DNA from 2 places in the Paenibacillus sp. FSL P4-0184 genome. Region 2 is predicted to be linked to the other one. Evidence: riboswitches for the same ligand, from Rfam matches in the RefSeq annotation. Region 2 holds a riboswitch; the other holds the start of a gene.
What was found. A riboswitch is a leader RNA that binds a small molecule or an ion and turns the genes downstream of it on or off. The one in region 2 is predicted to bind cyclic di-AMP.

Region 1 (8,733 bases), 1.1 Mb from region 2:
CGGCGGTTAGCGCCAAACGCTCCGTCAGGGCACCAATCCCAGGACCGATTTCCAATGCCCCTGATTCACTATCTAGCCCAGCAGCGTCAACAATCTTGTCCAATATATTTTGATCAATCAAAAAATTCTGTCCTAAGCTCTTCTTGAACTTGAATCCATAACGTTGAATAATTTCTTTCGTCCGTTTTGGAGTCGAAATTTCCTCTCTACCACTCATGAAGTAATGCCCCCCTGATCAATTTGGGCGAGAGCTCCGGCAAATTCCTCCCGCGTAATTCCAAACATCGCCAGCCGCTTGTACAGCTGCTTGCCATTACAATATCCGATTCCAAGCAAATTACCAAGTGCCATACGTCTTTCAGCTGCCCGAGGATGTACAAGCATTCCAGCGGCCATTAGATCATCAAGTCCAATTAAAGCAGGTGCACCTTCAAAAGAGGTATGTACATTCCGCAGCGCATGACGAATCGCCTCTGGAGAAGCGTTCTCCACACCAATATCTCCCTTGCGGGTTGCGTCCTTCTCCGGAATGAAGGCATGCTTACAGCCCGGAACCTTTGCGGACACAATCTTACGAATTCGTTCACCCGCGTGATCCGGGTCAGTAAGGATAATCACTCCTCTACGCTCCATAGCAAGCGCGATCTTCGCAATTACGGTCCGGTCTACAGCCGAGCCCCCTGTTTCGATCGTATCTGCTTCTACAGCGCGTTTAACAGCGACGGTATCACTCTTACCTTCAACGACAATTAATTCCTTAATCATATCTCTTGACTCCTTCCAAAAAAAGCAAAAAAGAAGAGGTTTCGCTCCTCTTCTTTTGGTTAAAGAATGTATAAGTGATGAGCGGTTGCTCTGCGATCAACGAAATGATCATCTGGCGTTCCTTAACGGTTATCATCACTATAGCTTATCAAAGAATAATTTGCAAAAGCTTCAGCCTAGTTTAACTCCGGCTTCACAGGTCCAATCACATAAACGGTACGCGATTTACGACCGAAATTACGGACATGGCTCAGTGAATCGTAATAGACATCTACTTTATTGCCTTTAATGGCACCGCCAGTATCTTCTGCTCGGCGGAATCCTAGCCCCTCGATATATACCCACCAGCCAATAGGGATTACATTCGGGTCTACCGCAATTGTACGACCTTCCGTTACGCGTGTTCCGGAGGCAGTTTTGGTACCAATACCTGGCTCTTCTGATGAATAAGCTGTCATGGAGACGTTCTTAATCATCTTCTTGTACTCAAAGTCTACGCCAGCCTTGCTAGTGACGTTATTAGTCTTGGCGCTAACCTTAGCCGTTTTTGAAGTGGTGTTTGATTTGGAAGTTGTTGTAGTCTTAGCTACAGCCGGCTTAGGAAGTGCTTTGGTACCAACGGCAATAATCTTATCTTTCGTTACCGTTTGTACTTCCTTACCAATCATGCGCATAGAGGCCAGTTCTCCGTCTTGGTAGATCTTTTCAATATGCTGAATCATGACGCCTGGTTTGCCTGCCTGTGCCACTCTAACTGTTCCCACAGTAAGGGAGGGGTCTGCTGTCTTGATGACTCTGAAGGGTAAGTTAGTTGATCGCTGTACAGTCTGTTTGTTGATGCGAACAATCTTAACCTCCATGTTTGCAGAAATGGTGGTGTCTAACGAAGGGAAAATCTTATCATGACCTTCTAGGGTAATGCCCATTTTCTCAATTGCTTTACCAATTGTGTCTTCGGTCGTATATAACGTTTTTGTTGCTCCATCCGCAGTAAGACTAATTTTCTGCGCACGATTGATAACGACACGGTCACCGTCTTTTATTTCATCACTCAGTCCTAAAGATAGTTCATCATGCGGCTGCAGCGAAATTTGCTCTTTCTCCAACACATCACCAAGAAGCGCTTCTCGCGTTTCAAGCGTCTGTGTTTGCCCGTCTATTACTAAAAATAATTGTTTGTTACTTTGACCGTGTACGTACAGCAGAATAAGTAGCGCGATAGCGACTGAAATCACGCCTGCAAGTAAAAGTACGCGAGTATTTACTTGCTCCCACCGTAATGCGAAAGACCTGCTGGATGACTGCGAATCATGGGATACTTCTGGTTGGAATACGCCCATTCTCTCCATCCTCCTTACATAGCCCCGTCGTCAATTGTATATCATGAGGACTGAATTCCTTTGACGAAACTATTTGAGATTGTCACAGGACACGCACGTAATAACTTAGCGTCTCCTGCTCATGGATCGCCTGCTCGGCACAGCTACTCCCACCCCTGTTATATAACAGTATGTGGGCAACATTCTATTTATTCAAAAATAAAAAAGCCTAAAAAGAGTTCAACTGAGGACTCTTTCGTGGCTTCTCCAATATCAGAATAGAGAATGCTTGTGCACGAGGTTGCCTCTCTTACTTGCGCTTACGGGGTTAGCTGTCGGGTTCGGACGAAAGAGAGACGCCCTATTTCAGGTCACCCGCTCATGGCGGTTGCCCTTAAATTCACCCCAAAGACCACGTAAAGAAATCAAATACTGTCCTACGGCACGTCTAAACCGTATTTAAAATACAGGCATGCGGCAGGTCAATATTGGTTCCCCCGTTCTCCATACGGAGACTCAGCGAGACGATCCATGAATCAATGGCTGTCACTATAACACAGCTCACATCACTGAAAAGATGATATCCTGTTTTGATGCATGTTGTAAAGGACGATTCAACCACGTTTACGCAAAAATATGGTTAAAATATTGTAATATTCAGCCGTTTTTATATTAAAAAAGTTTAATATATCGGCCATTCTCTATTTTTCGCCTGTTTTGCTCCCGTTTTCACTGAATCCCAAATCGTTCCAGTGCGTTCGCATACGTTATTTTAGCCAATTCTTCCCATGTTAACCCTTTAATTTCAGCTGCTGCCTCTGCTACAAGCTTCACATGAGCGCTCACATTTCGCTTCCCGCGGAAGGGGTGTGGAGTCAAATATGGAGCATCGGTTTCGATCAATAATCGGTCTAGTGGGGTCTGCGCAAGCACTTCTTTTGGCACTCTTGCATTTTTGAACGTAATGGGTCCTCCAAAGGATAAATGAAAACCAAGATTCAAGCACATTTTAGCTGTTTCCCAGCTTCCTGAGAACGAGTGCATCACGCCTCCAACCTCATTTGCTTTTTCCTCCCGTAAAATCCGTACAACATCCTCATGGGCATCACGATCATGAATACAAATCGGCATATTTAGTTCACGGGCTAGTCCAATTTGCTTGCGAAAAACTTCATGTTGCACATCCTTGGGAGAAGTATCCCAGTAATAATCCAGTCCGATTTCACCAATAGCCACTACTTTTTTATGACTGCATAGAGAAGCAATCCAATCGAGATCTCCTTCTTTCATATCAATCGCATCCTGAGGATGCCAACCCACTGCCGCATAAATATAATCATAAGATTCCGCCAGCTTCATCGTTGAGGGAATCGTCTCCCGATTAAATCCGATATTAATCATCTTGCTAACTCCTGCTTCTACAGCACGAGCGATAACTTCTTCGCGATCCTCGTCGAATTGAGGTGCATCCAGATGCGTATGTGTGTCAAACAGAAACATTTTAACCCTCACTCCTTGTTCTTTTTTAAATATAAGACAATATAAGTTTCAAGCTATCCGTTATATCTTATATTTCTACTCTTCTTGTCAAAAATCCCATATTTTCTTGTATTATTTTGCAAAAATCTCTGCAATAGAACCAGGCAATCGAGTATTTCTCAACTTATCCTGAGGAAAATAAAGATGATATCTTCCACGGTGAATGCCGCTAATAGAACGCACAATATCCGACACCTCTGAAATTTCCCGCAGATGATCATGCCGATCAAGCAGCAGAATTTGTTTATTGTCAAAAGCTTCTCCCGGACGGAACACATCATAGGGCAGATCTGTCGGAAAATCAATCTCCAAATCATATTCTGGGTGAAGTCCGGCTGCCGCAAAACTGCTGCGAATTTCAGTAATCATATCTGTATCGAGATTCTCCACCTCTACATATTTATACAGTTTACGATGAATAAAACGGGTACACAAGTCACTTAGGAGCTCATCTTTCTCAAGCGTCCACTGCATAAAAGCCGTCTGTACCAGTGCTTCATCTAGCATTAAATATTGCTTCACTGTCACCTCACCACGGAACAAATCCTCCAGCGGATTAATCATGAAACTAAAATTGTACCCCTCTTGGAAAAGCTCCTTGGCTCTACGGAAAATTTGTCGCAAAATAATCTCTGAGCTACGTGTCACCGGATGAAAATAGACTTGCCAGTACATTTGATAACGCGACATTAAATAATCTTCAATGGCATGCATTCCCGATTCTTTTACAACAATTCGACCATTATAAGGACGCAGCATTCTTAAAATCCGATCAATGTCGATCGTTCCATAGTTTACACCTGTATAGTACGCATCACGCAGCAAATAATCCATGCGATCAGCATCTAGCGGACTGGAAACCAGATTTACAACAATTTCATGCTCATAAGTTTTAGCGATTACAGAGGCTACTTTACGAGGAAAATCCTCCTCCACATCACGCAAGATCTCAGTAATCTCTGTGTCCTCCAGAATAATTCGACAAGTCCAATCCTCATGATTCATTTCAAAAGCTTCTTCTATAGAATGGGAAAATGGACCATGTCCGAGATCATGCAGCAAGGCCGCACACAAGGTGAGCAGACTTTCTTCAGGAATCCAATCCTTATACCCGCTTCGTTCAAATTGCGAAATAATTCTACGTGTAATTTCGTACACCCCTAGGGAATGAGAAAACCGACTATGCTCTGCGCCATGAAAAGTAAGATACGAGGTACCCAGCTGGCGAATTCGGCGTAAACGCTGAAATTCCTTTGTATTTATTAGTCGCCAAATAATAGTATCCTGCACGTGGATATAATTGTGAACCGGATCTTTGAAAACCTTTTCTTCTGTGAGCGGCTGCTTCATGAGATCAACTCCTTTATTAAATTTAATATGATTTTAACCAATATAAGTATATAATAAGTAATTATGTCGTACTTTGTCGAATAGTGACGTTTTTAGTCTTGGTAAATCGACAAAGTTTATTTTTTCACTTTTTTTAGAATTCGTGATTGTTATAGGGAATTCAAAGTTTTCGTGAAAAAGCACTTATTTAACAGATGAAAAAAGGTTGACTGTTTTGGGAATCGTTGGTATTATAAATATCATAAAACAGTGAACAATGTCGAATAATGACGTTTTTGGAACATTGAGAGGAGTAACGATTGTTATGATGAAATCAACAGGAATTGTAAGAAAAGTAGACGAACTTGGACGGGTAGTTATTCCCATTGAATTGCGCCGTACTCTTGGCATTGGTGAAAAAGATGCACTTGAAATTTACGTTGATGGTGAGCGCATTATGCTTAAGAAATATGAGCCTGCCTGCATTTTCTGCGGCAACGCTGAGAACGTAACTTACTTCAAAGGAAAAATAGTTTGTCATGAATGCATTTCTACTATCCCTACCCCTGTGACAAACTAAAATAAATAGTATATAATAGAACTAATCAAATTGTTAATTCTAACCTTTTCATATCTCCTTGACCTCCCGTGACCACGGGAGGTATTTTTTTTCTGCAATCACCTGTGTTTCCCGCCCCAAAAGGTGTCTATAAGGATTTACTCCCCCATGACACCTAATAATGATGGGTAATGCGGTGAGAGCATGAAGTAAAACGAGTTTTACCATGATCTGGTATATCTTGGGCTTCCTTTTGGGAACCACCTTCAGGCTAGAATCTCGTCAGCTTCGTAATACCCCTCCGTACCTGGTTAACCTCTTAGAATTAGAATCCGTCAATGACACTTATTGCTGCTCCGCTTTATCCAGAAGTGCGTTATAAATATCCCGCTTTGACACACCACGATCAGAGGCTGCTTTTTTCATAGCTTCTTTACGCGGCATATCTGCTGCTTCGTAATGAGCAACATGTTCTTCAATACTTAACTGGCGCCACCAAGCCGATTCCGCCATTTCTGCATCTTCCTTGCTCTCGCCTTCAACGACGATAACATACTCACCAAGCGGTGGATGTTCAGCGAGCCAATCCATACATTCCTCGATCGTCCCACGAAGAAACTCCTCATATCTCTTCGTCAGTTCACGAGCAAGCACAATTCGTCGATTGCCAAATGCTTCATGGAGATGAGCCAGTGTCTTCACCACGCGATGTGGAGATTCGTAGAACAGTATAGTCCCTTGCGCCGAACGAAGTGGACTTAATACCGCACGGATATCTTTACGTTCTCGAGGTAAGAAGCCGATAAAAGTGAAAGTAGTCGTAGGCAGACCGGAGGCAATTAATGCTGACAAAGCTGCGTTAGCTCCGGGTATAGGAATTACTGGTATACCGTGACTTATGGCAAGGGCTACAAGGTCTGCACCAGGGTCGGAAATGGCTGGTAAACCGGCATCGCTGACGAGTGCCAAATTTTTTCCTTCTATTATATAGCGGATAAGTTCAGGTCCACTGGCAGCCTTATTATGCTCATGATAACTGAACAGCATAGAGGGTGTAATTTCAAAATGGCTCAACAATTTCCGAGTTTGTCTTGTATCCTCAGCTGCAATAATATCGCATTCCTGCAATGTGCGGACAGCACGATAAGTCATATCCTCTAAATTACCGATGGGTGTTGCCACCAAAAAGAGTGAACCGGTTGATTCCTGCTTATGTGTATTGTTATTGTTCTGAAAACTGCTTTGGCATGATATCGTCATGATTTACCCTCTTTAGCACCATAGTAGATGTCCATAATTTCTGGACAGTATTGATTGTCCTCATTATATACAATGAGTGGTGGATGTAAACGAACCTCCGGCTTACCATCACGTATCGCTTCAATTAATACCATATTAGCTTCCAGATGCGCACGTGGATGTACAAAGCGAATAATCTTAGGCTCGAGCCTATATTTTCTCATAAGACTAATAATATCGACCAATCGTTGTGGCTTGTGAACCATACTTACCTTTCCACCGGTGCGAACCAGTCTCACACAGGCTTGAATGACCTCCTCCAGCGTACACCCGATTTCATGACGAGCCATGGCCTGATGAGTGTTCAGCTTGAGGTCACTGCCGTTAAGCGGCATATAAGGAGGATTGACTGTTATTGCATCATATACGCCATGCCCTGCAACTTTATATAACTCACGTAAATCGCCTTCATGGATCACAACCTGATCCTGTAGCCCATTTAGAGCCACGCTACGCCGAGCCATATCCGCTAAACGGGGTTGAATTTCAATCCCTTCTATAGAAGCTTTAGTTCGGGTCGTCATCAAAATAGGAATTACACCATTTCCAGTACAAAGATCCAGGACTCTCCCACGAGGCGGAACGCTGGCGAAACGCGCAAGCAGTACAGCATCCATAGAAAAGCTAAATACTTCGTCACTTTGAATAATTCGCAAGTCATGCGTTAATAAATCATCCACCCGCTCCGTCGGCAACAAAGGAACAGATATATCGTTAAAAGAATTTGTCATGTAGTAATCTCCTAAATGTTTTGTTGAGCTAAATTCAAAAAAAACCGTAGGATCAATCTCCTACGGCTGGATATCCTCATTTATTAAGAAAAGAAAGACAGAACAGACAATCACCTTCCGTGCGTAAATGTCCAAAATAAACATTACAGATGTGAAAGCCTTCATGGTAAAGCCGGGCCAAGTTGTCATAACCTTCCCCGACAACCTCTTCTGTTCCCTCTCCGGCAGCTAAAAGAGCTTCCGCCTCCGCAGAATCTACGGTAGGATCCAAAGGTGCATCCCGCTTTAAAATTTTGCGAAGCTGTTCATTCTCCAGAGTTAACCTCTGATTAGCTTCCATCAGTTCTTTTACCGTCTGTTTCCATTCTCCAAGATTGGCGCGCATCGTTTCCATCTGTGCTTCCATATCCTGCATGTGTGCAAATATATTTTTCTTCTCCAAGTTTCCACCCCGAAAGTAACCTTATAATGGTTTACTTGACGACAACATCATCCATTGGAAGTTCCTTAACTTTGCCCACTTCAAACAACTGTACATGAACCGTACGGCTTCCGGCATTAAGTCCTACTACTTTGCCATCACCCAATGAGGTCACGACAATCTTGCCGACCGCTGGCATTTCTTCCTTTACACTCTCATAATTGTCATGCTCAAATTTCAAACAACACATCAGACGTCCACAAAGTCCTGAAATCTTCGTCGGATTAAGTGACAGGTTCTGATCCTTCGCCATTTTAATGGATACGGGTTCAAAATCCCCTAACCAAGATGAACAACAAAGTACTCGCCCACAAGGTCCAAGTCCACCTAGCATTTTAGCCTCATCACGCACCCCAATTTGCCGTAGCTCAATGCGGGTCCGGAAGATACTTGCTAGGTCTTTAACCAATTCTCTGAAGTCGACCCGTCCTTCGGCCGTAAAGTAAAATATAATCTTATTACGGTCAAAAGTAAACTCTACATCGACGAGCTTCATTTTGAGACCATGGTCGCGTATTTTATTTAAACAGGTGGTAAAAGCCTCTTTAGCAGCCCCTTTGTTCTCTTCAACTACGCGTGCGTCGGTTTCTCCGGCAATACGCATCACTTTTTTGAGGGGCAAAACTACGTCGGATTCTTCCACCTCTTTTTTGCCTACGACAACTTTACCGTATTCAACCCCACGTGCTGTCTCCACAATAACATATTGAT
Region 2 (8,733 bases):
AATCTTTCATCCGCATTCATTTCACCTGTAGGATGAGCATTGAACAGGCGTACTTGAGAGATTGCTGCGGGTCCGATGAAATCCGTCTTCTCGTTGACATTCGGACAAGCTTCCAAGCATACGCCGCAAGTCATACACTTAGATAATTCATAAGCCCACTGCCGTTTCTTCTCCGGCATACGTGGTCCCGGCCCAAGGTCATACGTACCATCGATTGGAATCCAGGCCTTTACTCGTTTCAGTGCGTTGAACATCCGGGTACGGTCAATCACTAAGTCACGCACCACCGGAAATGTCTTCATTGGCTCAATGCGTACAGGTTGTTCCAGATTGTCTATAAGCGCTGCGCAGGCTTGGCGAGGTTTGCCGTTGATCACCATCGAGCAAGCTCCGCATACTTCTTCTAGACAGTTGGAATCCCAGCATACCGGAACGGTGCTGTCACCTTTGGCATTCACAGGGTTACGCTGAATTTCCATCAAAGCACTGATTACATTCATACCCGGACGATAAGGGAGCTCAAATTCCTCAACATAAGATGAGCTTTGTGGATCGTCCTGGCGGGTGATGATAAACTTTACGTTTTTGGGAGCTGTAGCAGTTTCCGCCATAATGGTTCCCTCCTCAAATTGCCTAATTTTATTTCATTAAGCTTGCCTCGCAAGCTGTTTCACTGCTGGGAAAGATTAATCCTTCGAATAATCACGGACCCGTGGAGGGATCAGTGAGACATCGACTTCGTCGTAAGAGATTTGCGGACCGTCTGCAGTCCAAGCTGCTTTCGTGGTCTTCAAGAATTCCTCATCATTACGATCCGGGAATTCCGGTTTGTAATGAGCGCCGCGGCTCTCATTACGCATAAGCGCTCCCAGTGTCATCGCTTCGGACAGCTCCAGCATGTTCCATAGCTGACGGGTGAAAGCTACACCTTGGTTATTCCAGCGTGACGTATCGTTCATATTGATATTGCGATAGCGTTCTTTAAGCTCTTTGATTTTGCCAATGGTCGCTTCCAGCTTCGGATTATGCCGTACAACCGTCATATTGGCGGTCATCCATTCGCCCAGTTCCTTGTGAATCACATAAGCATTCTCTGTACCTGACATCGCTAGCAGAGACTCATATTTGTCCGTCTGCTTTTTGTGGAAGCTATCATATACAGAAGAAGAGATATCTTGTGACGATTTCTTCAGACCTTTAATGTATTCAACAGCCTTTGGTCCAGCAACCATACCACCGTAAATGGCAGATACCAGAGAGTTAGCGCCTAGACGATTCGCTCCATGATATTGATATTCACATTCGCCTGCCGCAAACAGACCAGGAATGTTTGTCATTTGGTTGTAATCAACCCACATACCGCCCATGGAATAGTGCACAGCCGGGAAGATTTTCATTGGTATTTTACGAGGGTCATCCCCCATGAATTTTTCGTAAATTTCAATAATCCCGCCAAGCTTCACGTCCAGCTCTTTCGGGTCCTTGTGAGAGAGGTCCAAATACACCATATTCTCACCGTTAATGCCCAGCCCTTGATCCACACACACATTAAAAATTTCACGTGTAGCAATATCGCGCGGCACCAAGTTACCGTAGGACGGATATTTTTCTTCGAGGAAATACCACGGTTTCCCGTCTTTATAAGTCCAGATACGGCCGCCTTCGCCACGTGCTGATTCCGACATTAAGCGGAGCTTGTCATCTCCTGGAATAGCCGTTGGGTGAATCTGGATAAATTCTCCATTGGCATAATGTACGCCCTGTTGGTACACCGCACTTGCTGCTGTACCCGTATTAATTACGGAGTTCGTTGTTTTACCAAAAATAATACCAGGCCCGCCGCTAGCCAAAATAACAGCGTCTGCAGGAAAAGTCTCAATTTCCATCGTCTTGAGATTCTGGGCACTTATGCCGCGGCATACACCTTCGTCGTCGACGATGGCCGAGAGGAACTCCCAGTTCTCACGTTTCGTTACAAGACCTTCGGACTCCCAGCGGCGCACTTGCTCATCCAGCGCATACAAAAGCTGTTGGCCTGTCGTTGCGCCAGCAAATGCAGTGCGGTGACGCTTCGTTCCGCCGAAACGACGGAAGTCGAGTAATCCCTCAGGTGTGCGGTTGAACATTACGCCCATCCGGTCCATAAGGTGGATGATACCCGGTGCTGCTTCACACATCGCCTTGACCGGTGGCTGATTCGCCAGGAAGTCACCGCCGTAAACGGTATCGTCGAAGTGCTCCCAAGGGGAGTCCCCCTCCCCTTTCGTATTTACCGCGCCGTTGATGCCGCCTTGCGCACAAACGGAGTGTGACCTTTTTACAGGCACTAATGAGAATAATTGAACATGCGCACCGGACTCCGCCGCCTTGATGGTAGCCATCAGGCCGGCCAGACCGCCACCCACGATAATGATATTTGCTGTTGCCATGATAGTTCACTCCCTTTATTGAAAATATCAGAAAGGATTCTGGAATCTAGTCCTGAGAGGATAATTACTTAGATGAAAGTCTTTATGGACTGAGCTATGGAAGCTGCGGTTTGAAATTCAGCATCACGGAAAGTGACTAGCGAAATGAGGAACATAAACGTTACAAGAACAAATATACCGAGACAAAGGTAAGAGGATACCCGCTGTGAACGAGGTCCTACCGTGATTCCCCAGCTGATCAAGAAAGACCATAGACCGTTTGAGAAGTGAAAGCATGCTGCAACGATACCGATAATGTACAGTGTCAACATCAGTGGTTGAGTCACGATATCATGCATCAGACCGCCCAGCTCTTCATGCTCTACACTACCAACTGCCACCTGAACCCGGGTTTGGAACAAATGCCAGACTATAAAGATAAAGGTAATAATTCCTGTAATGCGTTGCAGCGTATAACGCCAGTTTCTTTCAATGTTGAAACGGTTCAAGTTCGGCTTGGATTGATAGGCAATATACAGTCCATATACGCCATGGTACAGCAGAGGTAGCCATATACCGAACAATTCCAGGAAGAAGACAAGCGGCAGGCTATTCAGCCATATCACGCTGTCAGTGAAACCGGAAGCGCCACCCTCTACAGCCGCAAAATTCGTCATCATGTGCTCAATGAAGAAAGCTCCAAGCGGGATAACGCCTAGCAAGGAATGAATCTTTCTGGAATAAAATCCTTTCATACAAAGTAACCCCTTTCCGATTAAAACAGCGTTTTCATTATTGTGTATTCACCGCCGGAACTACATTTGACACAGGATAACGTAGAATATGTCATGACAAAACGTCTATATTTACCGCTATCCTTGGTTTCCCGGACTTTGTTTTCTTTTTCACAAAATGTGAATATCTTGTGTCACTTTTCATGTTACTCCTTTTTCCCTTATAAGGGAATTGCAATCTAATTATTAAACGTTATACAATAAACGCATAAGAATAGATTTTATATGATAATAATTCTCATTTAGAGAAACAACATTTTCCGACAAATCTTTTATTTCCTTATGGAGCAAGAAGTATTGTCTTCATGGCTATGAATTTCGTCACTACTGTTTATAGATTGCACTACGAGAGGAACATAAATATGTTTGACGATTTAGATGTTTTTGCAGCGGTTGTGGAGCACTCCAGCTTGAATCGGGCCTCCCGCCAGCTCAATCTGTCCCAACCTGCCCTATCTCGTAAAATCTCCAAGCTGGAAGAACGGCTGGGTGTCGCGCTATTTAATCGTTATGGCAAGCGTCTGGAGTTAACCGAGGTTGGGCGTCTTACTTATTCCTACGCACTTGAACAACGGCAGCAGCGCTCTAAATTTCTGGAGGCTTTGTCAAAATACAAAGAAGGCGAGCCTAAGCTCGTCACCTTAGGGGCGTCACTTACCTCACTGCAGACCACTCTGCCTCCACTAGTTAACGCATATATGGAGAAATACCCAACTGCGGAGCTGAAGCTAATCACAGGCCGAACACATGAAATTGTCTCCTCTGTCAGTGAAGGAAAGTCAGATATAGGTCTGATCGCTTCCTCTATTCAAGAACCTGGACTGCGCTGTATTTCTCTGTTTGAGGATCAGCTTCGACTGGTTGTTTCTGAGCATCATCCTCTGAATCAATCTACCAAGCTAACCATGGATGATCTGTCCCGACTGCCTATGATCCTGTTCTCCAAAGGCACCTGGTACCGACGTCTAACAGATGATCTGTTCCAGCGCTGTGGAATTGATCCAGACGTTCGGATGGAGATTGACTCCTTCGAAGCCATCGTGCGGCTGCTGCCGACAGTCAATGTGGCAGCGTTACTGCCCAAGTCTTATCTGCGTCCGCAGCTGTTAAACGGCGGTGGGCTGGTCTCTCTGCATATTAAAGAGCTGGAGCAGACTCAGCGAACTACCTGTCTGATTTACCGTGACGATGGGAGCCTGAGCACAGCGGCCCGCAGCCTCGTGCAGGTCACAGAAGAGATGTTTCTGACGGAACGAGAGAAATAGTACATACCTCTGAGTGCAACCTTAATTAAAAAAAGCCCCCCGTCCCATGTAAAGGACGGAGGGCTTATCTATTTAATCTTGGTTTACAACTTCATCCTCAAATCGATCAATACTTTCATTAGAACCAATGAGTACCATAACGTCGCCCTCACTCAAATGATCATGTGCCGTTGGAGCCACTATAATTCCACTTTCCCGGTTCAGGGCAACAATACTGCAGCCATATTTCGCTCTTGTATTTAAATCTGACAAGCTTTTCCCGTTCATGCAAGACGGAACGGTTAGCTCGACAATTTTATAATCCTTGGACAGTTCAATATAATCCAGCAAATTGGGTGTCACGAGCTGATGTGCCACACGAATGCCCATATCCCGCTCCGGAAAAATAACCCGGTCCACGCCCAGCCTGGACAACGCACGACCATGAAGGATCGAGATCGCCTTGGCTACCACTTGCTTGACTCCAATCTCTTTTAACAAAATCGCCGCCAGAATACTTCGTTCCATATTGTCGCCAATCGCTACAATCCCACAGTCAAAGTTCCGTACGCCGAGCGAGCGCATAATTCCTTCATCTGTAGCATCAGCCACTACCGCATGCGTCAGATGATCGCTCATTTCCTCCACACGCTCCTCATGGTGATCAATGCCGAGCACCTCGTAGCCCATTTCCATCAGCTCAAGTGCAAGGCTTGAGCCAAAGCGGCCTAAACCGATTACTACAAATTGCTGTGCTTTCATTTCGGATTAACTCCTATCCAATAATTATTTTACCTTCTGGGTGCTTATACAATGGTTTACCCTGTTTAGGTCCAAGCGCATACACTAATGTTAATGGACCTAGCCGACCTGCAAACATGGTCAGACAGATCAGAATCTTGCCGAAGACAGACAGTTCAGGTGTCAGCCCCATGGTTAGTCCCACTGTGGCAAAAGCTGAGGTCGTCTCAAATAATATCGCTAAGAAATTACTATCCTCTGTTGTGGACAGTAACATCGACACCGTGAGGACCAATAGCAAAGCGAGTAATGTTAGCGTCAACGCTTTATAGATACGCTCTTGCGCCAATCGATAACGGAACAGTACAACATCTTCACGTCCGCGCAGCATCGCGATTACTGCACCAATCATAATCGTAAAGGTTGTAGTCTTGACCCCGCCACCTGTTGATCCAGGAGATGCACCAATAAACATAAGAATAACCATAAAGAACTGTGAGGCTTGCCGCAATCCGGCAATATCCACCGTGTTGGCGCCAGCGGTTCGGGGCGATACGGACTGAAAGAATGCCGATAATATTTTGCCGCCGAAATTTAAATTCCCCAGTGTGCGCTGATTCGTAAATTCAAATATAAAAATAACCAAAGCGCCGATAAGAATAAGCCCTGCAGTGGTGGAGAGTACAACTTTGCTATGCAAAGATAATTTACGTTTGACACGAAACTCCACCAGATCCGACATGACAATAAAACCAATACCGCCAGAGACAATCAGAAACATCACCACGATGTTCACTAGCGGGTCATATACATAATCGGTTAAACTCCGGAAATCCCCGAAAATATCAAATCCAGCATTATTAAACATAGACACCGCATGAAATATTCCAAAATAAATGGCCTTTCCAAGTGGCATATCAAACGCCCAGCGTATGGACAGAAGCACCGCTGCACAGCCTTCGATGACCAAGGAATAAATAAGTACTCTCCGGATCAGTCGAACAATCCCCTCCATAGAGCCTTGGTTCATTGCTTCCTGAAGGATCAGTCTGTCCCGCAAGGAAATTTTGCGTTTCATCATCATGGCAAATAAGGTCGCCATTGTCATAAACCCTAAGCCGCCCACCTGGATAAGCACCATAATTACGGTTTTCCCAAAAATGGTGAATGTCGTCCCGGTGTCCAGCACCACAAGTCCTGTCACACAGGTGGCCGATGTTGCAGTAAACAACGCATCAATAAAACTAACATCATTCCCGCTGGTACTCGAAATGGGAAGCATTAGCAGCAAGGCTCCAATCAGAATGATCGATGCAAAACCAAGCACCATAATCTGAGGCGGAGAGAGCTTCAGGAACTTTGATTCAGAAACCCTGCGAAACTGTGAAGCCACTACGCTCACCCTCTTATCAAAATTTAAAGAATTCCAACAAAAAAAGCACTGGAAAACCAATGCTACCCTTGGTTCCTGCAGTAAATTAGCCTACGAGGTTAGCTGACGGATTCGGACTGTGCAGGCTGCCCTATTCGTTCCTAGAACGAAATTCACCCCTGATGAATAAAGACAACGCCTATGGCGTATAATCATCTTTTCATTACTTCTTATGGTTCCCCCGTTTTCACCTGAAATTCGGCTATATACAATTGCATACAAATTATATATGTTATTTCGATAAATCACAAAGACACTATTAATGGTGATTCATATGAAAAATGCGGTTTGGAGAGGATGTACCACTAGGAGTGCCTTTTCTCATCACTTTTCCGTGTTTTCCCTGCAATTGCATCGATTTTCATGAAAAATGAAGAAATAATCACCTTAAATTCATGGTATATATTCAGTTACCTATTCTATAATATCTCTATTACCCATAAAAAGAATATACGATGATTTTTGTAACTATCATGGCACTAATACTATAATGGAACATAACATTGTCAGTTTACAAGGAGGCGTTACATGAATCCCGTTGGCCAGCCCTTACAGCAACGTGCCCTCTCCAAGAGGCTCATCATCTCGGGCATTATCGGTCTTATTCTATTTATTATGTTTCAGATTGCTCCCTCGGTGCTAAATAGCCCTGCCGGGGAAGATACTACTGTCATCAGTAAGGCGGAAGCCAGCGACAAAGCCATATCATTCGCAGAACAAAAGCTGAACTACACCAAAGCACCAACCGATCAGTGGAATGTACTGTACGATACGGACTCTTCCTTTTATGGTTATATGTCCCGCGAGAAGCTTTTGGAGGACTATACAAAAAAGAAATTGGATCAACGATATCCTTTTGACATCTTTCGTGTAACACTTAGTCCTTCAGAGGAACAAGAGCCACTGATCTCCGTTGACCTCAATATGTACACTGGCGCAGTTGTCGCCTTCAAACAAAGTGCAGAAGGATCAGGTACCGGATTACCAAACAATGTATCCACCAGTGCAAAAGAAGAGGACAAGGGTACTACCTTATCACTTGCACAAAAAGAAAATCTTGCCCGTCCCTGGCTTCAGGAATGGGATGTAAATCCCGCCAAGCTGCAAATTGAATCGAATACGGGAAATTACGGGCTCGTGTATACAGATCGTTCCGTTCAGATCGGCGAATCCTTACTACACTATTATTTCGATTTCACTGGCGAACAGGTATCCAGCTTTAAAGCAGGATTCACCGCTCCATCCTGGCATACCTCCTATGTAAAGGACCAGACCTCTCTCGCGGAAAAGTTTACTTTATTCGGCTACGGTTTGCCTACTTTAGCTTTAGGAATTCTGGCACTCATCTACAGCATACTTAGAAGAGAACATACCTCCTTTAAGCGTGGAATATTCCTAAGCTCAGCTTATTTTGTAATCATGATGATCAGCACCTATAATATGCTCCCTGAATCCTCAAGCGAAGGACTCGAGGCTCAGATAACTTCCATCATTATGTTCATCATTTATGCCTTATATAGCCTCCTAATGTCCTCCCTGCTCTATTTTTCTTTAGTTGGAGGGGACGGCCTATGGAAAAAAGAAGAGGGGATGAACCCATGGCCTCGTGCTAAAGAGCCTGGCTATGGAAAATATGTTTTGGATAGTATCCGCGCTGGATACGTCTGGGCATTCGTGCTGCTAGGGGTGCAGACTCTTATGTTCATCGTATTATCATTTACCTTGCAGAACTGGTCCACTACTGACGCTACTCAATCTCCTTACAACATGAGATATGCTTGGCTGCTGCCCATCGTTGCATGGCTCGCTGGTTTATCCGAGGAAGCTATTTATCGTTTTTTCGGAATTCCTATGTTGAAAAAAGTATTCCGTAGCACGTTCATTGCTTGCCTGATCACCACGCTGGTTTGGGCGTTTGGCCATACGCTGTATCCGATCTATCCCATCAGTTCCCGTCCTATTGAGCTGACGGTGATCGGTTTGCTTTTTAGCTATATTTTCCTTCGTTACGGCTTTATTGCCGTCATGTTCAGTCACGTCGTGTTTGACAGCATTCTGATGGGCGCTACGCTGATCTTTATGAAGGAAAGCGTGAATGTAGGGGCTGGTATCTT

Region 1: another riboswitch for cyclic di-AMP. It lies ahead of MKY52_RS08970 (3D domain-containing protein); the one in region 2 lies ahead of MKY52_RS14030 (TrkH family potassium uptake protein).

What each region holds. Positions count from the first base shown of each region.
Region 1 covers NZ_JBBORN010000001.1:2,083,620-2,092,352, forward strand. The annotation lists gene rsmA (16S rRNA (adenine(1518)-N(6)/adenine(1519)-N(6))-dimethyltransferase RsmA) at 1-217, opposite strand, end outside; gene rnmV (ribonuclease M5) at 214-765, opposite strand; gene MKY52_RS08970 (3D domain-containing protein) at 942-2,105, opposite strand; cyclic di-AMP (ydaO/yuaA leader) riboswitch at 2,387-2,616, opposite strand; gene MKY52_RS08975 (TatD family hydrolase) at 2,814-3,584, opposite strand; gene MKY52_RS08980 (HD domain-containing protein) at 3,696-4,973, opposite strand; gene MKY52_RS08985 (AbrB/MazE/SpoVT family DNA-binding domain-containing protein) at 5,278-5,532, shown strand; gene rsmI (16S rRNA (cytidine(1402)-2'-O)-methyltransferase) at 5,857-6,771, opposite strand; gene MKY52_RS08995 (tRNA1(Val) (adenine(37)-N6)-methyltransferase) at 6,768-7,541, opposite strand; gene yabA (DNA replication initiation control protein YabA) at 7,618-7,983, opposite strand; gene MKY52_RS09005 (PSP1 domain-containing protein) at 8,015-8,733, opposite strand, start outside.
Region 2 covers NZ_JBBORN010000001.1:3,202,043-3,210,775, reverse strand. The annotation lists gene sdhB (succinate dehydrogenase iron-sulfur subunit) at 1-611, opposite strand, end outside; gene sdhA (succinate dehydrogenase flavoprotein subunit) at 687-2,429, opposite strand; gene MKY52_RS14045 (succinate dehydrogenase cytochrome b558 subunit) at 2,498-3,163, opposite strand; gene MKY52_RS14040 (LysR family transcriptional regulator) at 3,565-4,467, shown strand; gene MKY52_RS14035 (potassium channel family protein) at 4,540-5,208, opposite strand; gene MKY52_RS14030 (TrkH family potassium uptake protein) at 5,222-6,517, opposite strand; cyclic di-AMP (ydaO/yuaA leader) riboswitch at 6,652-6,833, opposite strand; gene MKY52_RS14025 (CPBP family intramembrane glutamic endopeptidase) at 7,148-8,733, shown strand, end outside.